DNA from 3 places in the Sinorhizobium alkalisoli genome. Region 3 is predicted to be linked to each of the others. Evidence: predicted binding sites of a transcription regulator. Region 3 holds the regulator's gene; each other region holds the start of a gene.
The links. The regulator LexA, encoded in region 3, represses DNA repair genes until DNA is damaged. The targets are predictions, from matches to a motif close to TGTTCNNNNTGTGTTCNG.

Region 1 (9,454 bases), 1.7 Mb from region 3:
TTGATCGTCTTCAGGTAGTCCTTCGGAATGATCATGTCCGTGTCGACGTTGACGACGGGCAAGGGCGCGGCAACGCCGGTAAGCTTGACGAACTTTTCCATGTCTTGGCCTTCGATTTCAGCGGGAAGTGTTGGCAGAAGCGTTTAGATCAGTTTTGCGCTGAATTGAAGGAGAATCTGCGTTTGCCGGACTCGGGTAACCGAGCGCAATGGTCGTTGAAGGCAGATCACAGATCGATGATCGTGCCGCGGCCGTCGTTCCAGATCCGTATTTCCCGCTCTCGACCGGCGGAAGCCGCGCGGGTATGCGCTGGCCGCGGCCGCGGGCCGAGTCTTGCGGCGATCGCGCTGCCGATCGCGATCGCGGCGGCGATGCCGGCAAGCGCCAGCGCGAGGGAAGCGGTGAAGACGAGAGCGGCCAGCGAGAGGACGATGGCCGCGGTCATGAAAAGAACAGAGCGGATGCTGCGCATAGGACTACCTTTCTGTCACGCATGTGGGTGTGCGCCCGCGCGCTTGCAAGGGGCGCAGGAGAGCTGCAAGAGCGCCGGCTTGCGCGAAAGCGCAAAGGGGGGCACAACGACGCCTATGACGAGACCGACCGACCACCATCCCGTGCGGCTGCGCCGCTCCGTGCTCTCCGTTCCGGCGGACAACCCCCGTGCGCTCGCCAAGGTCAAGGTTCTGACCGCCGATGCCGTCATCTTCGATCTCGAGGATGCCGTGGCGCCCGAGCGCAAGAGAGAGGCGCGCGACGCGCTGGTACGGCATCTTTCCGAGGACCGGCCTGAGATCGAAACGGTCATCCGCATCAACCGGACGGAGGCGGGGTTCGACGAACTGGATCTTGCCGCCGCACTCGCCGTCAGTGCCGATGCGGTCCTCCTGCCCAAGGTCGAAGTCCCCGCCGACATTCAGGCCGCTCTCGACTGGCTCGCGGAAAACGACGCACCGGAAAGCGTGAGGCTCTGGGCGATGATCGAGACGCCGCGCGGCGTGATCAATGCGCCGGCGATCGCCGAGACCGGGCGCACGCGCGCCGGCCGGCTCGACTGCCTCGTCGTCGGCCTGAATGATATGAGAAAGGCGACCGGCGTCGCCGACCTCCCGAGCCGCCCCTATCTCCTGTCCTGGCTGATGCAGATCCTCCTTGCCGCCCGCGGCAGCGGTCTCGATGCCGTCGATGCGGTCTTCAACGACTTCCGCGATGCGCAAGGTTTCGAAACCGAGTGCCGGCAGGGACGCGACATGGGCTACGACGGCAAGATGCTGATCCACCCGGCCCAGATTGCTTTCGCCAACGACGCCTTCGGCATCGATGACGCAGCGCTCGCGGAGGCGCGCGCGATCATCGCCGCCTTTGCCCTTCCGGAAAATTCCGGCAAAGGCGTGATCAGTCTCAACGGCCGCATGGTCGAGCGGCTGCATCTGGACGAAGCGCAGAAACTCGCCGCCAAGGCGGATATCATCGAAACACGAAAGGCAAGATCGTGAAACTCTATCGCTTTCTCACCGGCCCCGACGACGCCTCCTTCTGCCATAAGGTGACGGCGGCGCTGAACCAGGGATGGGAGCTCCACGGCAATCCGACCTATGCCTTCAACGCCGACACCCAGCATATGCAGTGCGGCCAGGCGGTGGTGAAGGAAGTGTCGGGCAAGGATTACCATCCGGACGTCAAGCTCTCGGAAGAGTGAGCGCAACGTCGCGATCGTCTCCCTGTAGCGAGAGGTCAATCGAGAACGCGCGGCGGCCGACGACGACTTGTCGCCGTGTCATGCGAGTTGGGAAGCGGCCGACATCAGTTCTTCGGGATTCAACGCCCGGCATACGTTTCGGCCATCCTCTTCGACTTCGGTGAAACTCCAGCGTACCACGCCGTCGCGGTCGAGCAGGAAATGGCCGACAAGCTGCATATGACCGGGTATCCGCACCTGCTCATCGGCTTCCGTGACTTCATACCCGTCCTTGCTGCTGAGAAGATCGCCGCCGCTCGCCGGATTCATCGGTTCGGGCAACTCCCCCGGCCAATCGACCCGCATCGCCGAGACCGCGTCCATTCCGACCCTCTGCGGCCAGTTGGTCTCATTTTCCGTAAACTCGATGAGAGGCAAGCCGAAGACGCGGTGCGAAGCGCGCTCGGTGTCGGATGCGGCGAGCAGGCCGGGTATAGGCTGGTAGCGGAAATAGAGGCGTGCGCGTTCCACCGGGGTGTTGACCACCGCCAGCGAGGCGACGCCTTTCTCGCTAAGGGCCGGGTTGAGCCGGGCCATCGCCGCCACATGGCGTCGGCAGAACGGACAAAGCAGCCCTCGAAACAACCCGATCAACACGGGGCTTCGACCGCGAAAATCATCAAGCGCGATCCTCCCCTCGCGGGATATCGCGTCCAGCACGATGTTGGGGGCCTGGTCGCCCGGCTGTAGCGGATGGTCTGGATAGTGCTCAGACATGGTCGACCTCCTCGCCCGAAGGACCAGCCAAGAAGAGGCAGTATGGCTCAGAATCGAGGCGAAAATGGTCCGGTCGCCGACGGGCAAGCGTAAACAGCTGCGATCCCTGCCGCGGTGAAATGCGCGTCTTTTCAGACGCGCAAAGGTCGCTGTAACTCTTTGAATCGGCGCATTGAGCTTTCCGAAAATCGGGTACGATTTTCGGGCCGATGCGCTAGCCGCCCAGATGTTCGACGCTCGCCTCGATCCGCTCCATGTCGTCGTCGGACAGGCCGAAATGGTGGCCGATCTCGTGGATCAGCACATGGGTGATGATGTCGCCCAGCGTTTCGTCGTTTTCCGCCCAATAATCGAGGATCGGGCGACGGTAGAGAATGATCCGGTTCGGCAGTTCGCCGGTTTCGAGCGTGAAGCGTTCGCCGATGCCGCGGCCTTCGAAGAGGCCGAGCAGGTCGAAAGGCGTCTCCAGCGCCATGTCTTCGAAGACGTCGTCGCTCGGGAAATCGGCAACTTCGATGGTGAGATCCGTCGTCAGCTTGCGGAATTCCTCCGGCAGATGGATGTAGGCTTCAAACGCAAGCTGTTCGAATGTCGTAAGCGTCGGTGCGTGGCGTTCCCGCCAATCTTCGGTCTGGTCTATGCGGGCCATGGGCACTCCTTGTCGCCCTCATATAGCGGTTTCGCCTTTGTTTTTCGAGTGTTGAATTCCACCCGGACGAGGCAAGGAATAAATTCTTACATCATGACGGTTGACTCTTTTCGCAAGCTCTGGAATCCATAAGAACATAACGTGAACATATGATCGGAGTTGACCGTCATGGCCGAGAACGCCGTGCAACGGCAAACCATTCTTTCCCTTCGTGAAAGCATAGCACGGATTGAGAACGGCTGCTCGTCCGCTGTCGTGCCGGCGATCCGGGATGCCGATCGCGGCGGCTTTCGCCGCGGCAGGGAGAGCGCGCCGGACCGCCAGGTCATGCCCCTTGGAATTGCCTCGCTCGACGATGTGCTCAAAGGCGGGTTGCCGCTCGAGGGCCTGGTGGAAATCCGCAATGCCGAAACCCGCGATGCAGGCGCGGCGGCCGGCTTCGTCATGGCGCTTGCCGTTCTCTACCAGCAGCGGAGAAGGGAAAAGGGGCATCTCGCCCCGGTCCTGTGGATCAGCCAGACGCTTGCTGCGCGCGAGGCCGGCAATCCTTATGCCCCCGGACTGAGGAGCTACGGGCTTGATGCGGAACGGCTCCTCTTCGTGTCCGCGGGCAAGGTCAAGGATGCGCTCTGGATCGCCGAGGCGGCGCTTTCGGTGCCGGTCTTCGCCACGATCGTGCTGGAAATCCGCGGCAATCCCGCCTCTCTCGCCTTGAGCGAGAGCCGGCGCCTGCACGTCAAGGCGCGGGCCGGCCAGGTTCCGCTTCTTCTCTTCCGGCAGGCGGGGCATGAGGAGGCGAGCAGCGCCTTTTTCCGCTTCCAGATCAAGCCGGCGCCGGCCGGCGAACGTCCCCTCCCCGATGGCTCGATGCTTTGCGGCAGCGTCGGCCATCCAAGCTTTCACCTCCTTGTCGAAAAAAACAGGGCGTCTGCCCCTCACGACATCTTTCTCGAATGGAACGCCCATGACCGCCGCTTCTCTCCCCTCAATGAGCGCCGAAGCGCCGCTCTTCAGGCAAACGACCCGCCAGAGAATCCTGGCGATCCACTTTCCGCATCTGCCGGCCGATCGCGTCGCGCGGAGCCGCTGGGGCGCCTCCTGGCTTTCGCGCGGGCGTCCTGATCACCCGCCCGTCGTTTTCGCCGCGAAGATCGACAATGCCATGCGCCTCGTCGCGCTCGATACGCTTGCGGAGCGGATCGGCCTGAAGCGCGGCCAGGGGGCGGCGGAGGCGCGCGCCATGTGCCCGGCGCTCGACGTGATCGCCGCCGACCCGGCGGCCGACCAGGCCTTTCTGGAAGGGCTTGCCGACTGGTGCGACCGCTATACGCCGCTTGTCGCGCTCGACGGCAAGGATGGCCTGTTCCTCGACATCACCGGCTGCGCGCATCTCTTCGGCGGCGAAAAGGCGCTGGTCAGCGATGTGCTCTCCCGGCTTTTTGCGCTCGGGGTTGAGGCGCGCGCGACCATTTCTTCTTCCGCCGGCCTCTCCTGGGCGGCGTCCCGCCATGGCCATGACGCGGTCATCGGCCCCGAGGAGGCCGATCGGATCCTGGCGCCCCTGCCGGTCGCGGCGCTCCGCCTGCCGGCGGAAACCGCCGCCGCACTCGAACGCGTCGGGCTGAGAGAGATCAGCGATCTTCTCAAGGCGCCGCGCGCGCCGCTTGCCCGCCGCTTCGGTGCCCAACTTCTCCTCAGGCTCGATCAGGCAAGGGGCCGGGTGGACGAGCCGCTCTCACCGCGCCTGCCGGTGCCGAGCTTTTCCGCCGAGCGCCGCTTTGCCGAGCCGCTGCAGGACGAGGCGTATATTCTCGAACTGACCCGGCATCTCGCCAAGGACGTCCGCGCCTCTCTCGAGCGGCAGGGCGAAGGCGGGCGGCTGTTCGAGCTCCTGCTGTTCCGTGTCGATGGTCGGGTATTCCGCGTTCAGGCCCACGCCGCCGTTGCCTTGAATGACGCCGGGCGGATCGCAGCACTCTTTCGCGAGCGGCTGCAGGCGATCCATGACGATCTCGATGCCGGATACGGCTTCGAAATCCTCCGGCTTGCCGTGCTCAGGAGCGAGAGGCTCGATCCCGCCCAGCAGGATTTTTCCGGCGTCCCCGATGAAAGCCAGCCGCTTGCCGCCTTCGTCGACAAGGTTTCCGCCCGCTTCGGGCCCGATTGCCTGATGCAGGCGCGCTTTGCCGAAAGCCATCTGCCGGAGCGGGCGGGCGGATTTGCCCCCTTGCGGGACGTCGCAGCACTCCTGGATGCCCCAGGCCTGAAAGGCGGGGTTTTTCCTGAAAACCGTCCTTTACGGATTTTCGCCCATCCCGAACCGGTGGAGGCGACGGCCGAAGTGCCGGAGGGGCCTCCGCGCAGCTTCAACTGGCGCAAGACCCGCTACCGCGTCGCCCGCGCCGAGGGGCCGGAACGCATCGCCGCCGAATGGTGGATCGATGGCGAGGACCACCCGACCCGCGACTATTTCCGGGTCGAGGATCAGGAGGGCCGGCGGTTCTGGCTGTTCCGCGAAGGCCTTTATGAACGGGAGGTCTCCTCGGCCCGCTGGTTCATGCATGGAGTTTTCGCATGAGCGAGAAACCCAGCTTCTACGAGCTCCCCATCTTCTATGAGCTAGGCGCACGCACGAACTTCTCCTTTCTCGAAGGGGCGGCGCCGGCAGAGGAGATGGTCGTCTTCGCCAAGAAGATCGGACTTTCCGGCCTCGGCATCGCCGACCGCAACAGCGTCGCCGGCGTTGTCAGGGCCCATGCCAAGGCGAAGCTGGAACGCTATCCTTTCCAGCCGGGCGCCCGTCTCGCCTTTGCCGACGACACGCCGGACATCCTTGCCTATCCCCAGAACCGGCGCGGCTGGGGGCATCTCTGCCGCCTGCTCAGCGCCGGGAACCTGCGTTCGAAGAAAGGCGACTGCACGCTTTATTTCGCCGATCTCCTCGAATGGCAGGAAGAGCTTCTCCTGATCGTCCTGCCGAAGGACGGCCGGCCGGAACCCGAAACTCTGGACGCGCTTCTGCAGACATTGCAGGAGCCTCTCGGCAACCGGCTCCATCTCGGCCTGACGCCGCGCTATGACGGCTTCGACCGGCACGATTTCGCCGCTCTGGCCGCCGTCGCCCGCAAGACCGGCGTCCCGCTTCTCGCCACCAACGACGCGCTCTACCACGACCCGCATTACCGCCCGCTCGCCGATGTGGTGACCGCGATCCGCGAGCATGTGACGGTCATGAGCGCCGGGTTCCTCCTCCAGAAGAATGCCGAAAGGCATCTGAAGGGGCCGAAGGAAATGGCGCGGCTTTTCAGCGATTATCCCGAGGCGATCGCCAATGCGCGCCGGTTTTTCGAGCGGCTCTCCTTCAGCCTCGACGAGCTCAGCCATCAATATCCGGATGAAAACGAGAAAGGCGAGAGCCCGGCGACAAGCCTGCGCAGGCTCGTCGCGGAAGGGGCGATCGAGCGCTATCCGGGCGGTGTGCCGGACAAGGTCAAGCGCCAGATCGACTACGAGCTCGAACTCATCCACGAGAAGAAGTACGAGCCCTATTTCCTGACCGTCCACAAGCTGGTGAAATTCGCCCGCAGCGTGGACATCCTCTGCCAGGGGCGGGGATCGGCGGCCAATTCCTCGGTCTGCTTCTGCCTCGGCATTACCGATGTCGATCCGCAGAAATTCACGCTGCTGTTCGACCGCTTCCTGTCGAAGGACCGCGACGAGCCGCCCGATATCGATGTCGATTTCGAGCACGAGCGGCGCGAGGAGGTCATCCAATATATCTACCGGACCTATGGCAGGGAGCATGCGGGCCTCACCGCCGCGGTGATCAGCTATCGCTCGCGCTCCGCCGGGCGCGAGGTCGCCAAGGCCTTCGGCCTTTCGGAAGATGTGCAATCGGCGCTCGTAAGCTCCATCTGGGGCTGGGGAACCTCGCCCTTCACCGAGGAGCAGGCCAGAGGCGCCGGTCTCGACATCGCCGATCCGCTGACGCGGCGCGTCCTTGCCTATGCGAGCCTGCTCATGAACTTCCCGCGCCATCTCTCCCAGCATGTCGGCGGCTTCGTCATCACCCGCGACCGGCTCGATGAGGTCGTGCCGATCATGAACACGGCCATGCCCGATCGCTACATGATCGAATGGGATAAGGACGATCTCGACCAGTTGAAGATCCTCAAGGTCGACGTGCTGGCGCTTGGCATGCTGACCTGCCTCGCCAAGGCCTTCAAGCTTCTGGAGACGCATTACGGCGAGCCGAAGATACTGGCCGAACTCTACCAGGACCAGCGGGAGGCCGTTTACGACATGATCTGCCGCGCCGATACGGTCGGGGTCTTCCAGATCGAAAGCCGGGCGCAGATGAGCATGCTGCCGCGCCTACGCCCACGCGAAATGTACGATCTGGTGATCGAAGTCGCGATCGTCCGCCCCGGGCCGATCCAGGGCAACATGGTGCATCCCTATCTGAAACGGCGCGAGGCGCAGCGCCGGGGCGAGCCGGTCGATTATCCAAGCGCGGAATTGAGGGCGGTGCTTGAAAGGACGCTGGGCGTGCCGCTGTTCCAGGAACAGGCGATGCAGATCGCAATCACCGCCGCCGGCTTTTCCCCGAGCGAGGCCGATCAGCTCCGCCGCGCCATGGCGACCTTCAAGCGGACGGGCACGATTCATACCTTCGAGCGCAAGATGATCGACGGCATGGTCGCAAACGGTTACGAGCCGGAATTCGCCGAGCGCTGCTTCAACCAGATCAAGGGTTTCGGCGAATACGGCTTTCCCGAAAGCCATGCCGCCTCCTTCGCCTCGCTCGTCTATGCCTCGTCCTGGTTCAAGGCTTACTATCCGGATATCTTCTGCGCGGCGCTTTTGAATTCGCAGCCGATGGGTTTCTACGCCCCCGCCCAGCTCGTGCGCGACGCGCGCGAGCACGGGGTCAAGATGCTGCCGGTCGACATCAACCATTCGGATTGGGACGCCCTGCTCGAAGGCGCGGACCTGTTCAACAGGGATGCGATCGATCCGCGCCACGAGGCCATGCGGGATGTCATCCGGTCGCGAAAAGCCGTCCGGCTGGGCTTCCGGCTGGTCAAGGGGCTGCGCCGGACGGATATGGAAACGCTGGTTGAGCACCGCGGCGATGATGGATACCGCTCCGTTCACGAGCTCTGGATCCGCTCCGGATTGACCCGTCCCGTGCTGGAGCGTCTCGCGGATGCCGATGCCTTCCGCTCGATCGGCCTCGACCGGCGCGCGGCACTTTGGGCGGTGAAGGCGCTCGACGAAGCGTCTGCGGTCGAGCGGCTGCCGCTGTTCGACGGCGCAGGCGCCGAGGACCTGCAGGCCGAACCCGCAGTCACGCTGCCGGTAATGCCCGAGGGCGAGCATGTCATCCACGACTATCGCACCCTGACGCTCTCGCTCAAGGCCCATCCGGTCTCCTTCATGCGGCAGGATTTTGCGCGCATGGGCATCACTTGCAATCGCGACCTCATGAAGACGCCGGCTGGAAGACGGGTGACGGTGGCAGGGGTCGTGCTCGTCCGCCAGCGCCCGGGTTCGGCAAATGGCGTCATCTTCATGACGATCGAGGACGAGACCGGCGTTTCCAACATCATCGTCTGGGATAGGACGTTCCGGAAATACCGGGCGGAGGTCATGGGATCGCGGCTCGTGAAGATCCGCGGCCGCCTGCAGAGCGAAAGCGATGTCATCCATGTGGTCGCCGAATATATCGAAGACATGACGCCGATGCTCGGCCTCTTGCGCAAGGAGGCAAGACGCTTCGGCGCCAGCGACCGTGCGGACGCGGCCTTGCGGCCGACGGCCGATGCCCGCGACAAGCGGCGGCTCCGGCAGCAGCAGCTGGGCCAATCCGCCTATGATCCGCCGGTGGACGCGGCGGGCGAGGCGGCCGAGGTGATGCCGAAAGGGCGCAATTTCCATTGAACCGCAACCGATCCGCCCATCACCCGCAGAACGGGCTCTACCGACGCAGGCTGCGTAAAAATGTCGCAGCATCCCGAACGAAGCGAAAGGATTCATGCCCGGGAACAGGAACCTTAGAATCCGCTAATGGAATGAAAATACGAAGCTTTTTATCACGTTTAGAACGACTCTAACAAATCGGCCCGCTACGCGCCCAAGAGTTTTTTCTTGACGCTAAACGTCCTCTTTTGCTTTATGAGGCAATTCAGGACGTTGCGTTTGACAGGCAAGGCGACATGCTGGTTTGCAGCTGCAATTACATCACGGAAAAAGAGATCGAGGACACGATCGTCAGCCTCCTCGACGAGGACTGCTGGCAATTGATCGTGCCGGCGAAAGTCTATCATGCGATGGAAAAGCGCGGCCGCTGC
Region 2 (9,454 bases), 790 kb from region 3:
GTCGGTCGAGGGCGGTTCGCTTGCCTGGCGCTTCGGCGCAGAGGAGAGCGCCCATTTCTGCTTGCCCGCCGTCGCTGGCGGCGACGGGTGGGCGGAGGTTTCGCTTGTCGCGCTGCCGGGGCTTGCAGGCCGCAGCCTTCACGTCCGGTTCCGGGCCGAGACGCTGCCGTTTCTGCAGATCTGGCGCTGCCAGCGCGGCAGTGCCGATGTGATCAGCATCGAGCCGGCGTCGCACCGGCTGGCGAAGCGGGCCGAGCTTGCTGCCGGCGGCGAACTCGCCCTTCTGGAGCCGGGCGAGCGCCGCGACTATGCGCTCGCCTTCGCGGTCTCCTGAAAGCAATGTTCCGTTAGTTTCAGCGGGATGCGGGCGGAAAACCGCACACACTTTTCCTCATCCCGCTCCGGCGATTGACGCCGCTTGCCGCCCGGCCTACACCAAGGCAAAGGACTCATGAGGAAACGCCATCATGGACATTCGCCAGATCAACGATGAATATTCGGTCGCGGGCCAGATCACGGTCGCGGACCTCGACGAGATCAAGGCGCTCGGCTTCAAGTCCATCGTCTGCCACCGTCCGGATTTCGAAGTACCCGACCAACCCACCTTCGATGCGATCGCCGCGCGTGCCGAGGAATTGGGATTGGAAATCACCCATATCCCGATCGGCCCGATGGGTGTCACGGCAGACGCCGTCACCCGCATGGTCGATGCACTCGACGAATTTCCGCGCCCGATGCTGGGCTACTGCCGTTCCGGGGCTCGCTCCACCGCCGTCTATCAGCAGACGCTGCATATCCGCGGCTGAAGGCACGTCGTCCGTTAGCCGGCGTGCATGGAGGTTTCGGCATGACAGGACCGAGTCTCTGCTGAAGGCAGGCGCGGTAAAAGGGCGGGTGCCTCAAATGCAAAGATTGGCGCCGAGGTTCGGCGTTGTCTCTTCTCAACCCTTACGGATTTCGCTGAGGGTGCGGGTCGGCGTGATCGCTTCCGGGTCGAGCTTGATCTCGATGATCGCCGGCTTGCCGCTGGCGCGGGCCCGAAGAAAGGCTTCGGCAAATTCCTCCGTCCGCTCCACCGTCTCGCCATGGCCGCCATAGGCGCGGGCAAGCGCGGCAAAGTCCGGATTGGTCAGATCCGTCGCGCTGACGCGGCCGGGATATTCACGCTCCTGGTGCATGCGGATCGTGCCGTAGATGCCGTTGTTGATAACGAGCACGATGATCGGCAGCGCATATTGAATCGCGGTCGCGAATTCCTGGCCGTGCATCAGGAAACAGCCGTCGCCTGCAAAGCAGATGACTTCGCGGTCGGGGTGGAGGTGACGGGCCGCCACCGCCGCCGGCACGCCGTAGCCCATGGAGCCGGAGGTGGGGGCCGCCTGGGTGCCGTAACGGCGGAAGCGATGAAAGCGGTGCAGCCAGGTGGCATAGTTGCCGGCGCCATTGGTGAAGATGGTATCGGGGTCAGTGTTGGCCTCGATCCAGTTCATGATCGGCCCCATCTGGACGTTGCCCGGCCCCGTCACCGGCGGAGTCGACCATCGGAGATAGGCTGCGTGCATGGCCGCCGTGCGAGGGGACCAGGAAGGGTCTGCGGCAGGCCGCACCATTTCGAGCGCGGCGACGAAATCGCGGGGGCTCGCGGCGATTGCGAGATCCGGGCGATAGACGCGTCCGATTTCGGATGGATCGGGATGCACATGGACCAGCGTCTGTTTCGGATAAGGCACATCGATCAGCGTATAGCCGGAGGAGGGCATTTCCGAGAAGCGGCCGCCGACGAGCAGAACGAGATCGGCTTGCCGGATTTCCTCCGCAAGCGCCGGATTGATGCCGATGCCGACGTCGCCCGCATAGACCGGATGCAGGTGGTCGAACAGCATCTGGCGGCGGAAGGAGCACCCGACCGGCAGATGCCAGCGCTCGGCGAAATGCTGGAATTCGGCGACACTGTCAGCCGTCCAGCGGGTGCCGCCGAGAATGGCGATCGGTCGTTTCGCTTCCGTGAGGAGCGCCTCGAGGCGGGCGATCTGACCTGGTCCCGGATGGCTTTCGACCGGCTGGTAGGCGCGTGCGGCGGGGGCTTTGGCGGTCTCGGTGAGCATGTCCTCCGGCAGCGTGAGCACCACCGGGCCGGGGCGGCCAGAGGTGGCGGCGGCAAAGGCGCGGGTGACGAATTCCGGGATGCGCGCGGGGTCGTCGATCTCGCCGACCCATTTCGCGACCTCGGTGAGGGCGCGGCGATATTCGATCTCCTGAAAGGCTTCGCGCTCGCGGGCGTCACGCTGGACCTGGCCGATAAACAGGATCATCGGGATCGAGTCCTGCCGGGCGATGTGGAGGCCGGCAGACGCGTTCGTTGCGCCGGGGCCGCGGGTAACCATGCAGATGCCGGGCTCGCCGGTCAGCCGGCCCCAGGCATCCGCCATCATCGCGGCGCCCCCCTCCTGGCGACAGACGACCACGTCGATATCGGTGTCGCAAAGCGCGTCGAGCACGGCCAGATAGCTTTCCCCCGGTACGCAGGATATGCGCTTCACGCCGTTCGCCACCAGCGCCTCGACGACCAGTTGCCCTCCCGTTTTCATGCGAACGCCTCCCAATGCTTTGTTTTTCGCCTCAGATTGCCGGCGAGACCGGCGGCGTGCCGGCGGTCTTCTGCAGCCGTCGCTCGCGCCAGATGATATAGAGGCCGGAGCCGATGATGATGGCGATGCCGAGCCACTTCAGCGCATCCGGCAGATCGCCGAAGACGAGCCAACCGAGGATCGTCGCCGACACGATTTCCAGATACTGCAAGGGTGCGAGCACCGAGGCGGGGGCGGCGCGATAGGCATAGACGCCGAGCACGCCGGATACGGTGGCAGCGACGCCGACACCCCACAGGTAGAGCCAGACGCGCCCTTCCGGCCAGACGGGATCTACGATGCTCGAGCCCGTTCCTTGGCCGAACGCCAGCAGCACGAGGCAGAAAAGGCAGCCCCAGATGCCCGCATGGAACTGCATCGACCAGGGGTCCTCGTTTTGCGCGACCATTCGGGTGAGGAGCAGAAAGACGGCGAGGGTGAAAGCCGCGACGATCGGAAGGAGCGCGATCGGTCCGACCTCCTGCATGCTCGGCTGGATCACGAGCATGGCGCCGAAAAAGCCGACGGCGCAGGCGGTGTAGCGCCGCCAGCCGATCGTCTCCTTCAGAAAGATGCTGCCGAGAATGGTGAGTATGATCGGCTCGACGAAGAAGATGGCGATAGCATCGGCCACCTCCATCACTTTGAGCGTCGTGATGAAGGAAAGCATGGTCAGAACGAGGAGACCGCCGCGCAGCGCATGCAGCGCGCTTTTTTTCCAGGTGAGATCGAGCATCGTGCGCCGGTAGAGGACGACAGGGAGAATGAAGACGACCTGCAGCAGGAAACGCACGGCGGTGATCTCCGCCGACGGGACGGTGGCGATCGCCAGCTTGGCGAAGACGTCGATCACCGGCGAAATCAGCACCGAAAGAACCATCAGCATCAGGCCGTAGCTGACACGGCGGTCCGGTGCCGACCGGGAGAGGACCACATCGCTCATGAGAGTGCGCCCGTAGGGGCTTTCACGCCCACCGCGTCCCGGCACCAGGCGGCAAAGTCTTGCGTCGCCTTCTCCCGGCCGAGCTCGTTCAGCGTTTCATGACGCATGCCCTCATGGATCGCGACCGTTACGTCCGTCATCCCGCGCGCCTTCATGCGATCGCAAAGCCAGCGAATTGCCGCTCCGCCGTCGGTCGACGGATCGGCGGTACCGCCGGCGAGGTGAACGGGAAGGCGCGCGGGGAGCCGCGCCAATCGGTCCGCCCGCGCTCCGGCATAGACGAGAATGAAGAGATCGATCCACAGCGATACGGTGGCATCGAAGCCGCAGAGCGGATCGGCGATATATTTCGCAACCTCTTCCTCGTCCCGCGACAGCCAGTCGAAGGCGGTTTTGTGGTTCGGGATAGCCTGAGCCCAGGCGCCGAAGGTGAGACGCGAAAGCATCGGGCTCGGCACATCCGAGCCTTTCAGCATTCGCTCGATCCGGAGAATCGCCTGGGCCACGCGGCCGGCAGAACCCGGTCGGAAATTGGAGTTCCAGACGGCGAGCGCATCATAGGATCGAGGATGCGTTTCGGCTGCATTGAGGGCGATCAGGCCACCCATGGAGTGTCCGAAGAGGATGACCGGCAGACTGGGGTGACGCGCGACGGCCATCTCGCGCACGGCGCGCAAGTCGGCAATGACCATTTCGACGCCGCCCTTCCGGGCAAACATCCCCGGCGGCGCGTCGGGTGCGCGCGTATGACCATGTCCGCGGTGGTCATGGGCGTAGATATGAATGCCGTCGGCGGCGATGGCTTCTGCCAAGCGGGCGTAGCGACCGGAATGCTCGGCTAGGCCATGGCTGACGAGCAGAATGGCGATCGGTTCGCCAGAGGCAGGCCAGTGGCGCCAGGCGAGCATAGCGCCCGTCGGGCTTTGAAGCGTTTTTACCTGCCCGAACATTCCAATCTCCGAACATTTCCTCACGGCACCGCCACGCCCTTGCGGAAGAGCCGAGCATAAATCTGCCCTGAGATATCAAATCGATTTGGCCGCCAAAGGCAATCGCCGCTTGTTGCTTGTTGCGCATGAGGTCAGGAGAATTCCGGGGTGTTGTAAGGCGCCTTCAGCAGGGGGTTGCAATTTTCCCGCTTTTGTTGTTCTTTTGTTCTCGTTTTGTTTTTCAATGGAGGCCATTATGGCAGTGCGGGGAATGGTGAGTGTACCGCGGGTTGCAGCGCTTGTGCTGGGTCTGGTTCTTGTATCTCCGGCGGCGGCGCAGGAACAAGCGGCGGCCGGGGGCGGGGAGGCGGTGGAAGCCGGCCGGACGCAATATGTCCTGGCGGTCAGCTGGCAGCCGGGTTTCTGCGAGACGCGGCCGACGCGCAAGGAGTGCGCCGAGCAGGCGGCCGAGCGGGTCGACGCGACGCATTTTTCGCTTCACGGCCTGTGGCCGCTCAGGAAGAGCTATTGCGGCGTCGAGGCGGAACTGAAGGGCCGCGACCGCAAGGGTGACTGGCTCGACTTGCCGAAGCTCGCCATGGCGGACGAGACGGCCGCGCGCCTGCTCGTCGCCATGCCGGGCGTGAAATCCGGCCTCGACCGGCACCAATGGCTGCGCAGCGGCACCTGCCAGGCGGAAAATGCCGAGGATTACTTCGCCTTGCAGCTTCGTCTGCTCGACCAGTTGAACGAGTCCGCCGTGCAGGCGCTCTTTGCCGGCAGGATCGGAGCCGAGGTCGGCGAAGCCGAGATCAAGGCGGCATTCGACAAAAGCTTCGGAGCCGGTGCTGGGGAGCGGGTGCGGATGCGTTGCCAGACGGTGGCTGGGCGAAGTGTGATCACAGGCCTCACCATCGGCCTGACCGGAGAATTTTCGGGCAGGGCGGATCTTCGGAACCTGATCCAGGCGGCCGGACCGACCGAGTTCAAATGTGCGAAGGGGATCGTGGCCGCCGTCAAACGGACTTGATCGAAGCGGCACTCCGCGAGCAAGGGATCGGCGTGGGCAAAGCCTTTGGCGGATTGCCCAGCCACCATATTTCGCCTACATAGCGGCCAAATTCCCCTTCCGATGCGGAGCATGCTTTATGGCACGTCAATTCATCTACCACATGGCCGGGCTCAATAAGGCCTACGGCAACAAGAAGGTCCTGGAGAACATCCATCTGTCCTTCTATCCGGACGCCAAGATCGGCATCCTCGGTCCGAACGGGGCCGGCAAGTCGACGGTCCTGAGAATCATGGCCGGCCTCGACCATGAATATACCGGCGAGGCCTGGGTCGCGGAAGGCGCTACGATCGGCTACCTGCCGCAGGAGCCGCAACTCGACCCCGCAAAGACCGTGGTCGGGAACGTCATGGAGGGCGTCGCCGCCAAGAAGGCGATCCTCGACCGTTACAACGAGCTGATGATGAACTATTCCGACGAGACGGCGGAAGAGGGAGCGAAGCTCCAGGACATCATCGATAGCCAGAACCTGTGGGACCTCGACAGCCAGGTGGAAATGGCGATGGATGCGCTGCGCTGCCCGCCGGGCGACGCCGACGTCAATAACCTCTCGGGCGGTGAGAAGCGCCGCGTCGCGCTATGCAAGCTCTTGCTCTCGCAGCCGGACCTGCTGCTGCTCGACGAGCCGACCAACCATCTCGACGCCGAGACGATCGCCTGGCTCGAAAAGCACCTGCGCGAATATCCGGGCGCCGTGCTGATGATCACCCACGACCGCTACTTCCTCGACAACGTTACCGGATGGATCCTCGAACTCGACCGTGGCCGAGGCATTCCCTATGAGGGCAACTATTCGGCCTATCTCCAAGCCAAGGCCAAGCGCATGGCGCAGGAGGGACGGGAGGAGGCTACCCGGCAGAAGGCGATCAGCCGCGAGCAGGAGTGGATTTCCTCGAGCCCGAAGGCGCGTCAGGCCAAGTCCAAGGCCCGTATCCGCGCCTATGACGAGCTGGTCAAGGCGGCGGCCGATCGGCGCCCGGGCGACGCGCAGATCATCATCCCAGTCGGCGAGCGGCTCGGCCAGGTCGTCATCGAAGCGGACAACCTTTCCAAGGGCTATGGCGACCAGCTCCTGATCGATGGGCTGAGCTTCAAATTGCCGCCGGGCGGCATCGTCGGCGTCATCGGTCCGAACGGCGCCGGCAAGACGACGCTCTTCCGGATGATCACCGGCCAGGAGCAGCCGGATGACGGCTCCTTCCGCATCGGCGACAGCGTGCAGCTCGCCTATGTCGACCAGAGCCGCGACGCGCTCGACCCGAACAAGACCGTCTGGGAAGAGATTTCCGGCGGCAACGATGTCATCAAGCTTGGCAAGCACGAGGTCAATTCGCGCGCCTATTGCTCCTCCTTCAACTTCAAGGGAGGCGATCAGCAGCAGAAGCTTGGCACGCTTTCCGGCGGCCAGCGCAACCGGGTGCACCTCGCCAAGATGCTGAAATCCGGCGGCAATGTCATCCTGCTCGACGAGCCAACCAACGATCTCGACACCGAGACGCTGGCCGCGCTCGAGGATGCACTCGAGAACTTCGCCGGCTGCGCCGTGATCATCAGCCACGATCGGATGTTCCTCGACCGTCTCGCGACCCACATTCTCGCCTTCGAGGGCGACAGCCACGTCGAGTGGTTCGAGGGTAACTTCGAAGACTATGAGAAGGACAAGATCCGCCGGCTTGGCCCCGAATCGGTCAACCCGACACGGGTGACCTACAAGCGCCTGACGCGTTAGGGCGCGGTCACCCCCAGCGCCTCATTCCTGTGACAAGCACAGGAATGAGGGTCGAGGCCTTGGGCCTCGCGGTTCAGAAGCGCGGCCATGCGGTATCGTCTGGTCCGCGGAGCTTTTCGCCCGCCTGTCTGCCAACGCCATCCCGTTGCCTTCCTGCGCAAATTCGCTTGCGTGCCATCCGTAATTCACATAAAGATATCTTTATGTGTTGATGGGGAAGGCGATGGTTGATCGTGACACACTTGGCTTGGATGCGCTGGTCGACGTCTTGAAGGCGGCGGGGGAGCCGACGCGCATGCGCCTGTTGGCGTTGCTTGCCGCCAGCGATCTCACCGTAACCGACTTGACCGAAATTCTCGGCCAGTCGCAACCCCGCATCTCGAGGCACCTGAAACTCCTCGGCGAAGTCGCCCTGATCGATCGCTATCAGGAAGGCGCCTGGGCCTATTTCCGGCTGCGCCAGGAAGGTGGCCGCGTGGCGCTTGTGCGCGGATTGCTGTCGGCGGCCGCTGCCGATGATGCCGTTCTCGCGCGCGACGAGATGCGGCTTGTGGCATTGAAGAAGGCGCGCGCGGAAAAGGCGCAGGCCTATTTCAGCCGCAACGCCGCCGAATGGGACGAACTGAGGCGTCTGCACGTGAGCGAAGGCGATGTCGAGGCGGCACTGAAGGCAATGGTCGGCGACGAACCCGTTGACAGCCTGCTCGATCTCGGAACCGGCACCGGCCGTATCCTGCAACTCTTCGAAGGCATCTACCGGCGCGGGATCGGTGTCGATGCCAGCCGCGACATGCTGGCGGTGGCCCGCTCCAACCTCGACAAGGCCGGCATCACCAAGGCGTCGATCCGCCATGGCGACATCTTCAACCTGCCGCTCGACGATCAATCCTTCGATCTCGTGACGATCCATCAGGTGCTGCATTATCTGGCGGAGCCCGAGGCGGCGATCGCGGAGGCCGCGCGCATGCTCATGCCCGCCGGCCGCCTCGTCATCATCGATTTTGCCCCGCATGGGCTCGAATATCTGCGCGACGAGCATGCGCATGCGCGGCTCGGCTTTTCGCACCAGACGATGACCGATTGGCTGCAGCGGGCCGGTCTCGCGCTCGAGAAGACGACCGATCTCGCGCCCGAGGGCGCCGATGAGAGGAAACTGACGGTCACCATCTGGCTCGCGCGCGACCAGCGCGTTGCCAGCAACATCGCCGATATGCGCCAGCGTCTTCAGGCGGGGGGAATTTGAGCATGGAAAGAACGACGCTTCATCCGAGCGAGCGCGCCGAGATCAGCCTCTCGTTCGAATATTTCCCGCCGAAGAACGAAGAAATGGAAGCGCAGCTCTTTCAAACGGTGGCGGATCTTTCGGCCTTCGCCCCGGCCTTCCAGACCGTGACCTACGGCGCCGGCGGTTCGACAAAAGCCCGCTCCCTGACGACGGTCAGGCGCATGATCGGCGAGATGGGACTCAGCAACACGGCCGCGCATCTGACCTGCGTCGGCGCGCCCCAGCCCGAGGTCGATGCAATCATCGAAGAGTTCGTCGCCTGCGGCGTCCGCCATTTTGTGGCATTGCGGGGCGATCCGCAGGGAGGCGTCGGCAGCGCTTACCAGCCGTTTCCGGGCGGATACGAGAACGCTGCGGCGCTCGTCAAGGCGCTGCGTGCGCGCGGCGATTTCGAGATTTCGGTGTCCGCCTATCCGGAAAAACATCCGGAAAGTCGTGATGCTGCGGCCGACATCGACATGTTGAAGCGAAAGGTCGACAACGGCGCGACGCGGGCGATCACGCAGTTCTTCTTCGACAATGACGATTTCGAGCGCTACCTCGATCAGGTGCGGCGTGCCGGCATTGAAGTCCCGGTCGTCCCGGGTATCCTGCCGATCAACAATCTATCGCAGGTGATGAAATTCGCCGGGCTTTGCGGCTCGACGGTGCCAGATGCGATCACCTCGCGGCTCGCGCATCTCGATGACCAGCCGGAGGAGAGGTTCCGGGAGGCAAGTCACATCGCCGCCGAGCAGATCGTCGATCTCGTTCGGCGCGGCGTGCGCGACTTTCACATCTACACCATGAACCGCTCCCCTCTCGTCATCGCCGTGTGCGAACTCCTCGGTTATGTCCGTTCGCCGGTGAACGCCCGGGAAATGGCCGTCGGC
Region 3 (9,454 bases):
ACCCGCTTCGGCAGCGGCAGACCGGCGGACATCAGGAAGGCCGGCCAGTAGACCGCGTGGAAACGGATGATGTCCTTGCCGATGACGTGAATGTTCGCCGGCCAGAATTTCGCCCGCGGGCCTTGCGGATCGGTGAGGTATCCAGTGGCGGTCAGATAGTTGGTCAGCGCATCCACCCAGACATACATGACATGGGCCGGATCGCTCGGCACTTTGATGCCCCAGTCGAAGGTTGTGCGCGAGACCGAAAGGTCCTTGAGACCCGACTTGACGAAGGAGACGACCTCGTTGCGCCGCTCCGCCGGGCCGATGAAATCCGGATTGTCGTCGTAGTGCTTCAGGAGCTTTTCCTGATAGGCGGAGAGGCGGAAAAAGTAGCTCTCCTCCTCCACCCACTCGACCGGTGTTCCCTGGGGACCGTAGCGAATCCCGTCGGCGCGCAACTCCGTTTCATTCTCTTGGTAATAGGCCTCGTCGCGAACCGAGTACCAGCCGGCATAGGAATCCTTATAGATGTCGCCGGCCTCGCTCATCCGGGTCCAGATCGCCTGCGACGCCTCGTGATGCCGCTTTTCGGTCGTGCGGATGAAGTCGTCGTTCGACGCGTTGAGAAGACGCGCCATGTTCTGGAACTCGGCCGAGTTGCGATCGGCCAGTTCCTGCGGCGAAACGTCTTCCTTCTTTGCCGTCTGCTGCATCTTCTGGCCGTGTTCGTCCGTGCCGGTCAGGAAGAACACCTCGCGCCCGTCGAGCCGCTGAAACCGGGCAAGCGCATCCGTCGCGATCAATTCGTAGGCGTGGCCGATATGCGGCTTGCCGTTCGGATAGGAAATCGCGGTGGTGATGTAGAAGGGGGACGTATCTCTCATTGTCGGCTTCGATATCTCGGATCTGGAGTTAGCGCTGCTATTAGCGCATCGCCTTTAGGTAGGGAACCGCCGCGGCGAGAAAAAGCGGACGCCACGGAAGGCCAGCGGACGACCGGGAGCGGAATTGACATGGCCACGTCATGCTCTTCGCTCACCGGTATGAAATCGATCCCGCCACCGCGATCGAGCGGAAGTGGAAGTTCGCCCCTGCGCTATAAGCGGTCCTTCAGATCGTCCAGAAGCGACAGGACTGTCTGCTTGCGGTCGAGATTATAGCCTTCGCTGATCGCGAGGCGCTCGGCGAAGCTGCTGGAAAGATGTGCGAAGCGTTCCGCTCGCCCGATGTCGCCGGCCAAAGCCGCCTCACGTGCCAGTTGCATGACACGGCTTTGAAGGAGCGAGGCGAAGAAATCGAAGATCGTTTCGCTGTCTTTTGCCGAGAGAATGTCGGCGAGCTTGTGCATTTGCTTGCGCACCGCAGGTCCCTGCCCTGCGATCACGTCGTCGAAGGCAGCGGCGATCTCGAGGCCGCCATAGTTGATCAGCTTCAGCGCCTCGGCAACGCTCCCGCCCGCCGCTGCAAGGATCTGATCGGCATTGCCCCCACCCATGTCGAACCCGAGGTGCGCGAGTGCTTGGCGCATGGCCCCCGCATCGAGCGGCTTCAGCCGCAGCGGCAGGCAACGGGAGCGGATCGTCGGCAGGAGTTTCCCCGGCGCGTGCGTCAAGACAAGAAACAGCGATCGGCGCGGCGGCTCCTCCAGTATCTTCAGGATGGCATTGGCCGCGTTGCGGTTGAGGTCGTCGGCCGGGTCGATGATGACGATCCGCCAGTTTCCCGTCCCCGACGTCTGGCCGAAGAACTTTCCGGCGCGGCGCACTTCGTCAACCGTGATCGCACCCTTGACCCTCCCGCTCTTCTCATCGACCGGACGCGTCAGATGCAGGAGGTTGTGGGAGGCGCCGGAGGCAAGCTGACGGCTGACGATCGAACCGGGATCCGGGTCGCCGAGCCGGTCGGGCGCCTCCGTCGGCTCCGGATGGCAAAGCACGTGTTTGGCGAAGCGAAAGGCGAGCGTCGCCTTGCCGATGCCCTCCGGCCCTTCGATGAGGACCGCGTGATGCCCCTTGCCGGACTTGTAGCTCTGCGCGAGGAAGACTTCGGCCTCACCATGGCCGAAGAGCCTGCTGTTTTCGGCCGGCGCGATCGCCCCGTCCAGCACCCCTGGGCGTTCTGCTGTCATGTGGCCACTTCCGCCGCGGATGCGCGCGCCGCGTCCTCGCTCGGCAGCAGCGCCGCCACAAGGTCCAGCACGTCTGCAGCGATCACCTCCGGCGGGCGCGTCGCGTCCACGACCCGGCAGCGCTCCGGATCGGTCTCGGCAATATCGAGAAAGGCTTCGCGCCGCTTCTCATGCGTTTCCAACTGCTCCTTTTCGAAGCGGTCCGGCCCTTGATCGGCGGCGCGGCGACGCGCGCGCTCGAGGCCTACAATGGCCGGGAGGTCGAAGATGATCGTGAGATCGGGAACGACGCCATTGACGGCGACGCGCTCCAGTGTCTCGATGAAGCTCGCCTCGAGATTGCCGGTAATCCCCTGATAGACGCGCGAGGAATCCATGAACCGGTCGCAAAGGACGATCGTCCTCCTTCCGAGCGCCGGCCGGATCACCTGCTCGACATGGTCGCTACGCGCGGCGGCGAAGAGGATCGCCTCCATACGCACGCCAAAGGACTCCGCCGCCCCCGAAAGAAGCACGTGGCGAACCGCCTCTGCACCGGCGGACCCGCCGGGTTCCCGCGTCGTCAGCACGGCATAACCCCGCGCGCTGAGCGAATCGGCAAGCAGGCGCATCTGGGTCGACTTGCCCGCCCCTTCTCCGCCTTCGAACGTTACGAACAAACCCTTTGTCAGCGACACATGCTCTTCCAGATCGGCGTATTCCTGCCCTCTGTTTAGCCGATTGGTCTGCCGGAAGAAACCGTCACGGCGTGCAATTGTCACAGCCAGAAAAAGAGAAGTTCCTGCAAGGCGTCAAGCGCACGGCTCGTCAGCGTGCCCGGCTCGACGGCATCGGCTGTGCGGACTGGAACTTCCTTGACGAGCTCTTCTCCGTTCCAGAGCTTGACGACGCCGACCTCCTGTCCTGCGGCCACCGGCGCGCTGAGAGGCCACCGGTAGACGATGCGGGCGGTCAGCCGCTCCGGATTGTTGACCGGCAGCAACACGTCCACGGGTCCGCCGGCGACAAGCGCGACGTGGGATGCCGCCCCGCCATAGACGCTCGCTTCACCGATCGTTTCGCCACCGGCAAAAATCCGCCGCTTCTCGAAGTTCGTCATTGCCCATTCGAGGACGCGGCGGCTCTCCTCGGTCCTCTCCTTATCGCTCTCAAGGCCGCCCATTGCGAGATAGACACGGCGCTCTCCGCGCTGCATCGAAGCGGCGACCGAGAAGCCGAAGCCTTCCGCAAATCCCGTCGCCAGCCCGTCGACGCCGACATTGGCGGCGATCAGCGGATTCTTGTTGCGCTGGAAGATCTTGTTCCACTCGAAATCCGGCTGGGAATAGAGGCGGTAATAATGCGGATGCGCCTCGTGCAAATGCCGCGAAAGCGTGACGAGTTCGCGCATGGTCATCTTGTTTCCGGGGTCCGGCAGTCCGGTCGCGTTCTTGAATGTCGCGACCGGCATGCCGAGTTCGCGAGCCCGCTCCGTCATCCGTTCGGCAAAGGCCGTCTCGCTGCCCGCCATTCCCTCGGCCAGAACAATGCAGGCGTCGTTCGCCAGCTGTACAATCGCACCTTGCATGAGATCCGCGACCGCGACCTTCGACTTGATCGCGGCAAACATGGTCGCGGTGCCGGATGGCGCTCCGCCCGTGCGCCAGGCGTGTTCCGAAACTTCGAAGGTCGCGTGCGGCGTCAGTTCCCCCTTGTCGAGGGCCTCGAAGACCAGTTCCATCGTCATGAGCTTTGCAAGCGACGCCGGTGGCACGGGCTCGTTCTCGCCGCGCGCAAAGAGCACGCTCCCGGTCTCCGCATCGACGAGATAGATCTGTTTCGCCTTGGTGTCGAAGGCAGGCGCCTGTGCCTCCGCATCACCTGCGACGACCGCTGCAAGGACACCCACGATCGCCAGCCACACAATGCGCATGAGAAACTCCGGTTTCTTCACGGGCATAGCAGCGCCGCCAGACCTATTCAACCGGCGTCAATCGGCCAGAACGCCCCGGTTCTGCCGCTTTGCGTAGGCCCGAATGGAGTCGGACGTCAGCGGGTCCGGATCGGCCATGATCAGTTCGAATGGCGAAGCCCTGTCACTGACCCGGACTTCGACATAGGCGGCGGCATAGGCCATGTTGCCATCCGGCAACGGGATCCATTCCGGGCGCTCGGAGGGAACCGGCCCGATCTCCGGCAGCATCATGAACTCGGCAAGCGCGGCCGATGCCGGCGACGCTGCAGGCGGCGCCGTGAGCGCATTCAACGACCTCGTTGCGCCAAGCGTCGATTTCGCCGGAATCGTCAGAGTCCCAAGGTCCTGTGCCTGATCGCGCAGCGGTTCGTTCGAAGCCACCATGACCCCCGTCGCGATCTGCCCTTCCGGCGCGATGCGAGGGCCGCGATCGCCCTTGGTAACGTAAGACGCCATGAGATAAGGCATGTCGTTGCCCTCGAGCGGGGCTCGGCCGACATATTGCACGCGTACCTGGGCACTTCCCTTGCGCTTGATATCGAGCAGGTCGGCGGTCTTCGAGGAGACATCGATGATCCGGCCGAATTCATAGGGCCCGCGATCGTTCACCCGCACAATGACGGAGCTGCCGTTCTCGAGATTGGTCACGCGAGCATAGCTCGGCAAAGGGAACGTGGGATGCGCCGCGGAGAGGTGATACTTGTCATAGACCTCGCCATTCGCCGTCAGCCGGCCATGAAAGGCCGAGCCGTACCAGGAGGCCATGCCGGTCTTGTTGTAGCCCGGCTCCTCCTTCGGCTGATACCACTTGCCCTTGACCTGATAGGCATTGCCGACCTGGAATCGCCCGCCGCCCTTCGGAATGTTGCGCCCGTTGGCCACTCGCGGACTTGCTTTGACCCCGTAGACCGATTCGGCGAAATATTCCTTGCTTCTCGACTTGCTCTTCTTGACGCTGGACGTCGAACCGCAGGCCGCTAGTGCTGCGCAAAGCAGTGGAATTGCAGCGAGGCGCAATCCCCTCGCAAGGCATGCCGCTTTTCTACGAGATATCATCTGTCCCCAAGGTCATTCGCGAAATTCGTGCCCGAACGATCCGCATTTCACCCCCGCGGATCTTTCGACGTCCCGGAAAGGGACAATCGTGTAATGATGACAACAACAAGGCAAAAATACGAATTTCTAGGCGAGATCGCGCCGGGTTTTTCTCGTTATGGTTTACAAAACGTAAATACCAGACCGACGGAGATGCGCAGTACCAAGCGGCAGAGGCCGAAGAAATTCGTGCGGGCGGCGAGCTTAAATCTTGCAACGAACCGCACTTCGCGCAATAACGCGCTGCCCGGATGGGTGGCCGAGCGGTTTAAGGCACCGGTCTTGAAAACCGGCGACGGGCAACCGTCCGTGGGTTCGAATCCCACCCCATCCGCCAGCGTGAACTTTGTCCGACCCGGCACCTGCTCCCATTCGGACTCGACTGTCTGCCGACGTCTCGAGCACGTTCGGCCAATTCAGCCGAGCGGGCTGGCGCGCGCCGTGGAATTCTTCTATATAGTCCAGGCCTGCCGGGGTCGTAGCTCAGTTGGGAGAGCGCCGCAATCGCACTGCGGAGGTCGAGGGTTCGACTCCCTTCGACTCCACCATTCTTCTCTTTGTCCAGCCCGGAGCCGTGATGCCCGATCTGCCCGGCGGCGGCGGCAGGTTTCTTCGCCGAGGCGCATTGCGCCAAGTCGTTTACCGGGAACACAAAATGCTGGTTTCGGCCACCAAGGTTTCCTTGCCATCGCTGGCGAATTGAGGGACAGTTGGGGTCTGCATCTTTTCGTGTCGGCAACTCCCGCGAGTGGAGAAAATCATGTCCTCTAAAACTCTGATGGCGGTTGCAGCATTGGCGCTCCTGTCACTTTGGGGATGCGCCACCACCGGCGCTACGGGCAACACGACCTACGCGCAGTGGTACGGCCCCTACCCTGAGCCTGACTTCGACGTTCTCAGTCCCGGGGGTCTGCGCCTCGCCTATTGATCGGGCGCCACATCAACGCTCCATCGCCCGACAGCCCAATGGCTTGTCGGCCCCGGCAAAGCGACGCCGCCCAATTCAGCATGGCAATATTCACGGAATGTTAGGCACTTGCGGAACACAAATGGAACGGATAGTGTCTGTTCTTGATTTGTTTCGCGATTCTGGAGTGACGCGCCATGCTGACCCGCAAGCAACAGGAATTGCTTCTCTTCATTCATGAACGAATGAAAGAGTCGGGAGTCCCGCCGTCCTTCGATGAAATGAAAGACGCGCTCGATCTTGCGTCGAAGTCGGGCATCCACCGGTTGATCACTGCGCTCGAGGAGCGGGGCTTCATTCGCCGGCTTCCCAATCGGGCACGCGCACTTGAAGTCATCAAGCTGCCGGAAGCCTATACGACACCGGCGCAGCCAAGGCGCGGCTTTTCGCCGAGCGTCATCGAGGGCAGCCTGGGCAAGCCATCTGCCGCGCCCAGGGTCGAGGCGCCACCCGCAGAGACGTCCTCGATTGCGGTTCCCGTGATGGGGCGCATCGCCGCCGGCGTCCCAATTTCTGCGATCCAGAACAATACGCACGAGGTTTCCGTTCCGCTCGACATGATCGGCAACGGTGAACATTACGCACTGGAAATCAAGGGCGATTCGATGATCGAGGCCGGCATCCTCGATGGCGACACCGTGATCATCCGCAACGCGAGCACGGCCAGTCCGGGCGATATCGTCGTGGCACTGATCGATGACGAAGAAGCGACCCTGAAGCGATTCCGCCGGAAAGGTGCGTCGATTGCCCTCGAAGCGGCGAACCCGGCCTATGAGACCCGGATATTCGGACCGGACCGGGTGAAAATCCAGGGCAAACTGGTCGGGCTGATACGGCGGTATCACTAGCCCATCGCCCCGGTGATCGGAGCCGTTTCGTTTGGCCGATGCATGGGTATTTGCGCACAGTGCGTGATCGAGTGGGCAACAGTTATCGTCCGAAGCCTTGGGCGGTAGACGTTCCGCTCGACGTTGCGGCCGACCAGCGCCGAGTACTTTCGTCTGGCTGCCTCCCCCCATCCCCGCATGGGCGTAGAGCCGTCCGCAGGTGGACGGTCGGCGCCACGGGTATTCTCCCCGGTTATCGTATCGGTTTCGGGCCCAGCTCAATCTCCCTCGGGTTCGGCTTTCATGTGGGAGACGGCATGGCTTGGCCGGTCGGATCTGCAGTCCTGGGTTTGCCCATGGACTCTCCTCCTTGTTGCGATCTCGACGCGATCCATGGGTCCGATGAAAGTTCCTCCAAAGCGCTGCCTATGGAGTCTTGCTGGATCGGATTGCGCGCACACCGTTCTCGCGGCCACGCTCGCGGTATCGCTTGACCATGCGGCGGGCGATTCCGCCTGACCAACGCGCTCCGACGATCAGGCGGTGGTAAAGCGGCGGCCCGGTCAGGCCGGAATCGACATTCTGCAGGCAAGCGGCCGTTGCCGCAGCGGCTGAAGATCACTTGCCAAGAAATTTGCCGGCGCACATCGGTGCCACCAGCCGGATCATCAGGGGAATTTGGAGGCCTCGCCCGGAATTGAACCGGGGTACAAGGATTTGCAGTCCTCTGCGTCACCACTCCGCCACGAGGCCTCATCGACAAGAAATATCAAGTCGTGGCGAGCGTTTAGAATCATTCGAGATGAACCGCAAGAGGCAATTTCCGAAAAACGCACCCCTCGTCTCGGCCCATCGTAAAAGGAGGTTGGACACTGGAATGCCCAGCCTCCCAGTTCGATCGCAATAAACTCACCCATAAGGTAGGATTTTCCTTGATTTTCCTCAACCGGCGCTGTTTTGTCACAAAACTTTCACACTTAATGGGCGAGGACATGTTCGACGGCAAGATCTCCCTTTCCGACTGGCACCAATGTGCAGGCGGGCACCAGCGGTGTGTTTTCGAGCATGACCTCTACCCGAATATTTTGGTCAAGGTTCTCAGAATCAGGGGCAACAGCGGCGAGCGCCAATCGACGCGGATGCTGCGCTTCATCGATCGCTTCAAGCGGTTCGGTGCCTACCGGACATTTCGACGCGAAGTCGACGAGTTCATCGAACAGGCCCGAAAGTTCACCCTGTCCGACACAGCCGATCTCCCCATCCCCGGAGTGCTGGGCTTCGTTCAGACCGAACACGGCCTCGGTCTCGTGGTCGAGAAGATCACTATGGCAAACGGACAGTTGGCCCCAACCTTGCGCGACCTGGCGCTGGCGGGGCGGTTGACGGCCAGGCACCTGGCGATGATTGACGAACTTTTCGAGCGCTGTCGCCGGCTTCACATCGTGCTGATGGATTGCAATGCCGGCAACTTCGTAGTGACGGACCGTCGCGGTTTTGAGGAACTGATGTGCATCGACGGGACCGGTGAAAAAAGCCCGTTGCGCATTTTCGCTCTCAGCCGCAGGGCCAACGGCTTCAGACTGCGGCAAATGCGTGAGAAGCTGTTTCTCAAACTCGCCAGAACCTTGAACGATCCGGCGGCGCTGCCCAACGAGGGGCACGTCCACACGGTCCTAGAGCCGTATCTGCGGCCGAAGCGCAGACTTCACGCGGTCGAGGGCGTTCCGGACGCACTCAACGTTTCACGGGCCAGCTAGCCCGAGATCGCAATTCTACTTCCCCGACGTTTTCTCGGTATTGCCGCGCCAGCGGGCCCACCACACGGCGAGTCGTCGGCGTGCGCGGCGCACAACCGGTATGTCGTGCGACAGCACCAGCAGCCCGAGCGGTATCATCCAGAAGCCGAGGACCGGCAGGAAGCCGAGAACACCGCCAGCAATGAGCAGAAGCCCAATCGTCACCCTGAGGGCCGGCGAGTCGGGCAGGCCGACGCGCCATGTACCGAGAATGATTTCCCGCGTTTTCGGATCGATACCGAAATGCTTCTTCTTCGCCATTGCTTCCTTCCTGCGACTTTCCCAGAATTGGTGCTTTCTCCACAGCCGAGCAAGCGGCGCTTTCAATTTTTTTTGAAAAATCGCTTGGCAAATCGAAAAAGCATTTGTATTAGCAGCCTCACTTCTGCGGCGCAGATGATCCCTGGTAGCTCAGCGGTAGAGCACTCGACTGTTAATCGATAGGTCGCCGGTTCGAATCCGGCCCGGGGAGCCAGTTTCGAAGAGCCATTCGCGGCGAAGGCCGGAGTGGCTCTTTTCGTTTGCTAGCGCATCGGCCGAAAATCGATGCGCAGATCCAATGATTTACAGCGTCCTCTGTGTGCCCTGAAAAACGCACGGCGCCACAGGTCCATCAGAGGTTCCGGATGCGCTTCGCGTGGTTTTTCCTGATTCTCGCCATTGGCACCGAAATCGCCGGCCTCACCGCCATGAAGGCCGCCG

Region 1: EKH55_RS29760 (ImuA family protein) is a predicted target of LexA. The motif match lies at 3,232-3,249, and genes of this name have one in related genera.
Region 2: EKH55_RS10690 (ribonuclease T2) is a predicted target of LexA. The motif match lies at 4,724-4,741, and genes of this name have one in related genera.

What each region holds. Positions count from the first base shown of each region.
Region 1 covers NZ_CP034909.1:3,109,275-3,118,728, forward strand. The annotation lists gene leuD (3-isopropylmalate dehydratase small subunit) at 1-101, opposite strand, end outside; gene EKH55_RS14980 (hypothetical protein) at 227-472, opposite strand; gene EKH55_RS14985 (HpcH/HpaI aldolase/citrate lyase family protein) at 588-1,493, shown strand; gene EKH55_RS14990 (DUF1737 domain-containing protein) at 1,490-1,696, shown strand; gene EKH55_RS14995 (redoxin family protein) at 1,775-2,452, opposite strand; gene EKH55_RS15000 (metallopeptidase family protein) at 2,667-3,101, opposite strand; gene EKH55_RS29760 (ImuA family protein) at 3,270-4,223, shown strand; gene EKH55_RS15005 (Y-family DNA polymerase) at 4,264-5,679, shown strand; gene EKH55_RS15010 (error-prone DNA polymerase) at 5,676-9,044, shown strand; gene EKH55_RS15015 ((2Fe-2S)-binding protein) at 9,320-9,454, shown strand, end outside.
Region 2 covers NZ_CP034909.1:2,185,402-2,194,855, reverse strand. The annotation lists gene EKH55_RS10715 (DUF4432 family protein) at 1-334, shown strand, start outside; gene EKH55_RS10710 (protein tyrosine phosphatase family protein) at 468-806, shown strand; gene EKH55_RS10705 (thiamine pyrophosphate-binding protein) at 942-2,588, opposite strand; gene EKH55_RS10700 (DMT family transporter) at 2,620-3,570, opposite strand; gene EKH55_RS10695 (alpha/beta fold hydrolase) at 3,567-4,520, opposite strand; gene EKH55_RS10690 (ribonuclease T2) at 4,756-5,529, shown strand; gene ettA (energy-dependent translational throttle protein EttA) at 5,648-7,297, shown strand; gene EKH55_RS10680 (ArsR/SmtB family transcription factor) at 7,521-8,540, shown strand; gene metF (methylenetetrahydrofolate reductase [NAD(P)H]) at 8,543-9,454, shown strand, end outside.
Region 3 covers NZ_CP034909.1:1,397,836-1,407,289, reverse strand. The annotation lists gene metG (methionine--tRNA ligase) at 1-869, opposite strand, end outside; gene EKH55_RS06985 (DNA polymerase III subunit delta') at 1,082-2,113, opposite strand; gene tmk (dTMP kinase) at 2,110-2,790, opposite strand; gene EKH55_RS06975 (D-alanyl-D-alanine carboxypeptidase family protein) at 2,871-4,025, opposite strand; gene EKH55_RS06970 (septal ring lytic transglycosylase RlpA family protein) at 4,083-5,123, opposite strand; gene EKH55_RS29345 (hypothetical protein) at 5,048-5,401, shown strand; tRNA gene EKH55_RS06965 (tRNA-Ser) at 5,412-5,499, shown strand; tRNA gene EKH55_RS06960 (tRNA-Ala) at 5,635-5,710, shown strand; gene EKH55_RS29340 (hypothetical protein) at 5,923-6,090, shown strand; gene lexA (transcriptional repressor LexA) at 6,267-6,977, shown strand; tRNA gene EKH55_RS06950 (tRNA-Cys) at 7,636-7,709, opposite strand; gene EKH55_RS06945 (YrbL family protein) at 7,889-8,713, shown strand; gene EKH55_RS06940 (hypothetical protein) at 8,729-9,013, opposite strand; tRNA gene EKH55_RS06935 (tRNA-Asn) at 9,153-9,227, shown strand; gene EKH55_RS06930 (SMR family transporter) at 9,379-9,454, shown strand, end outside.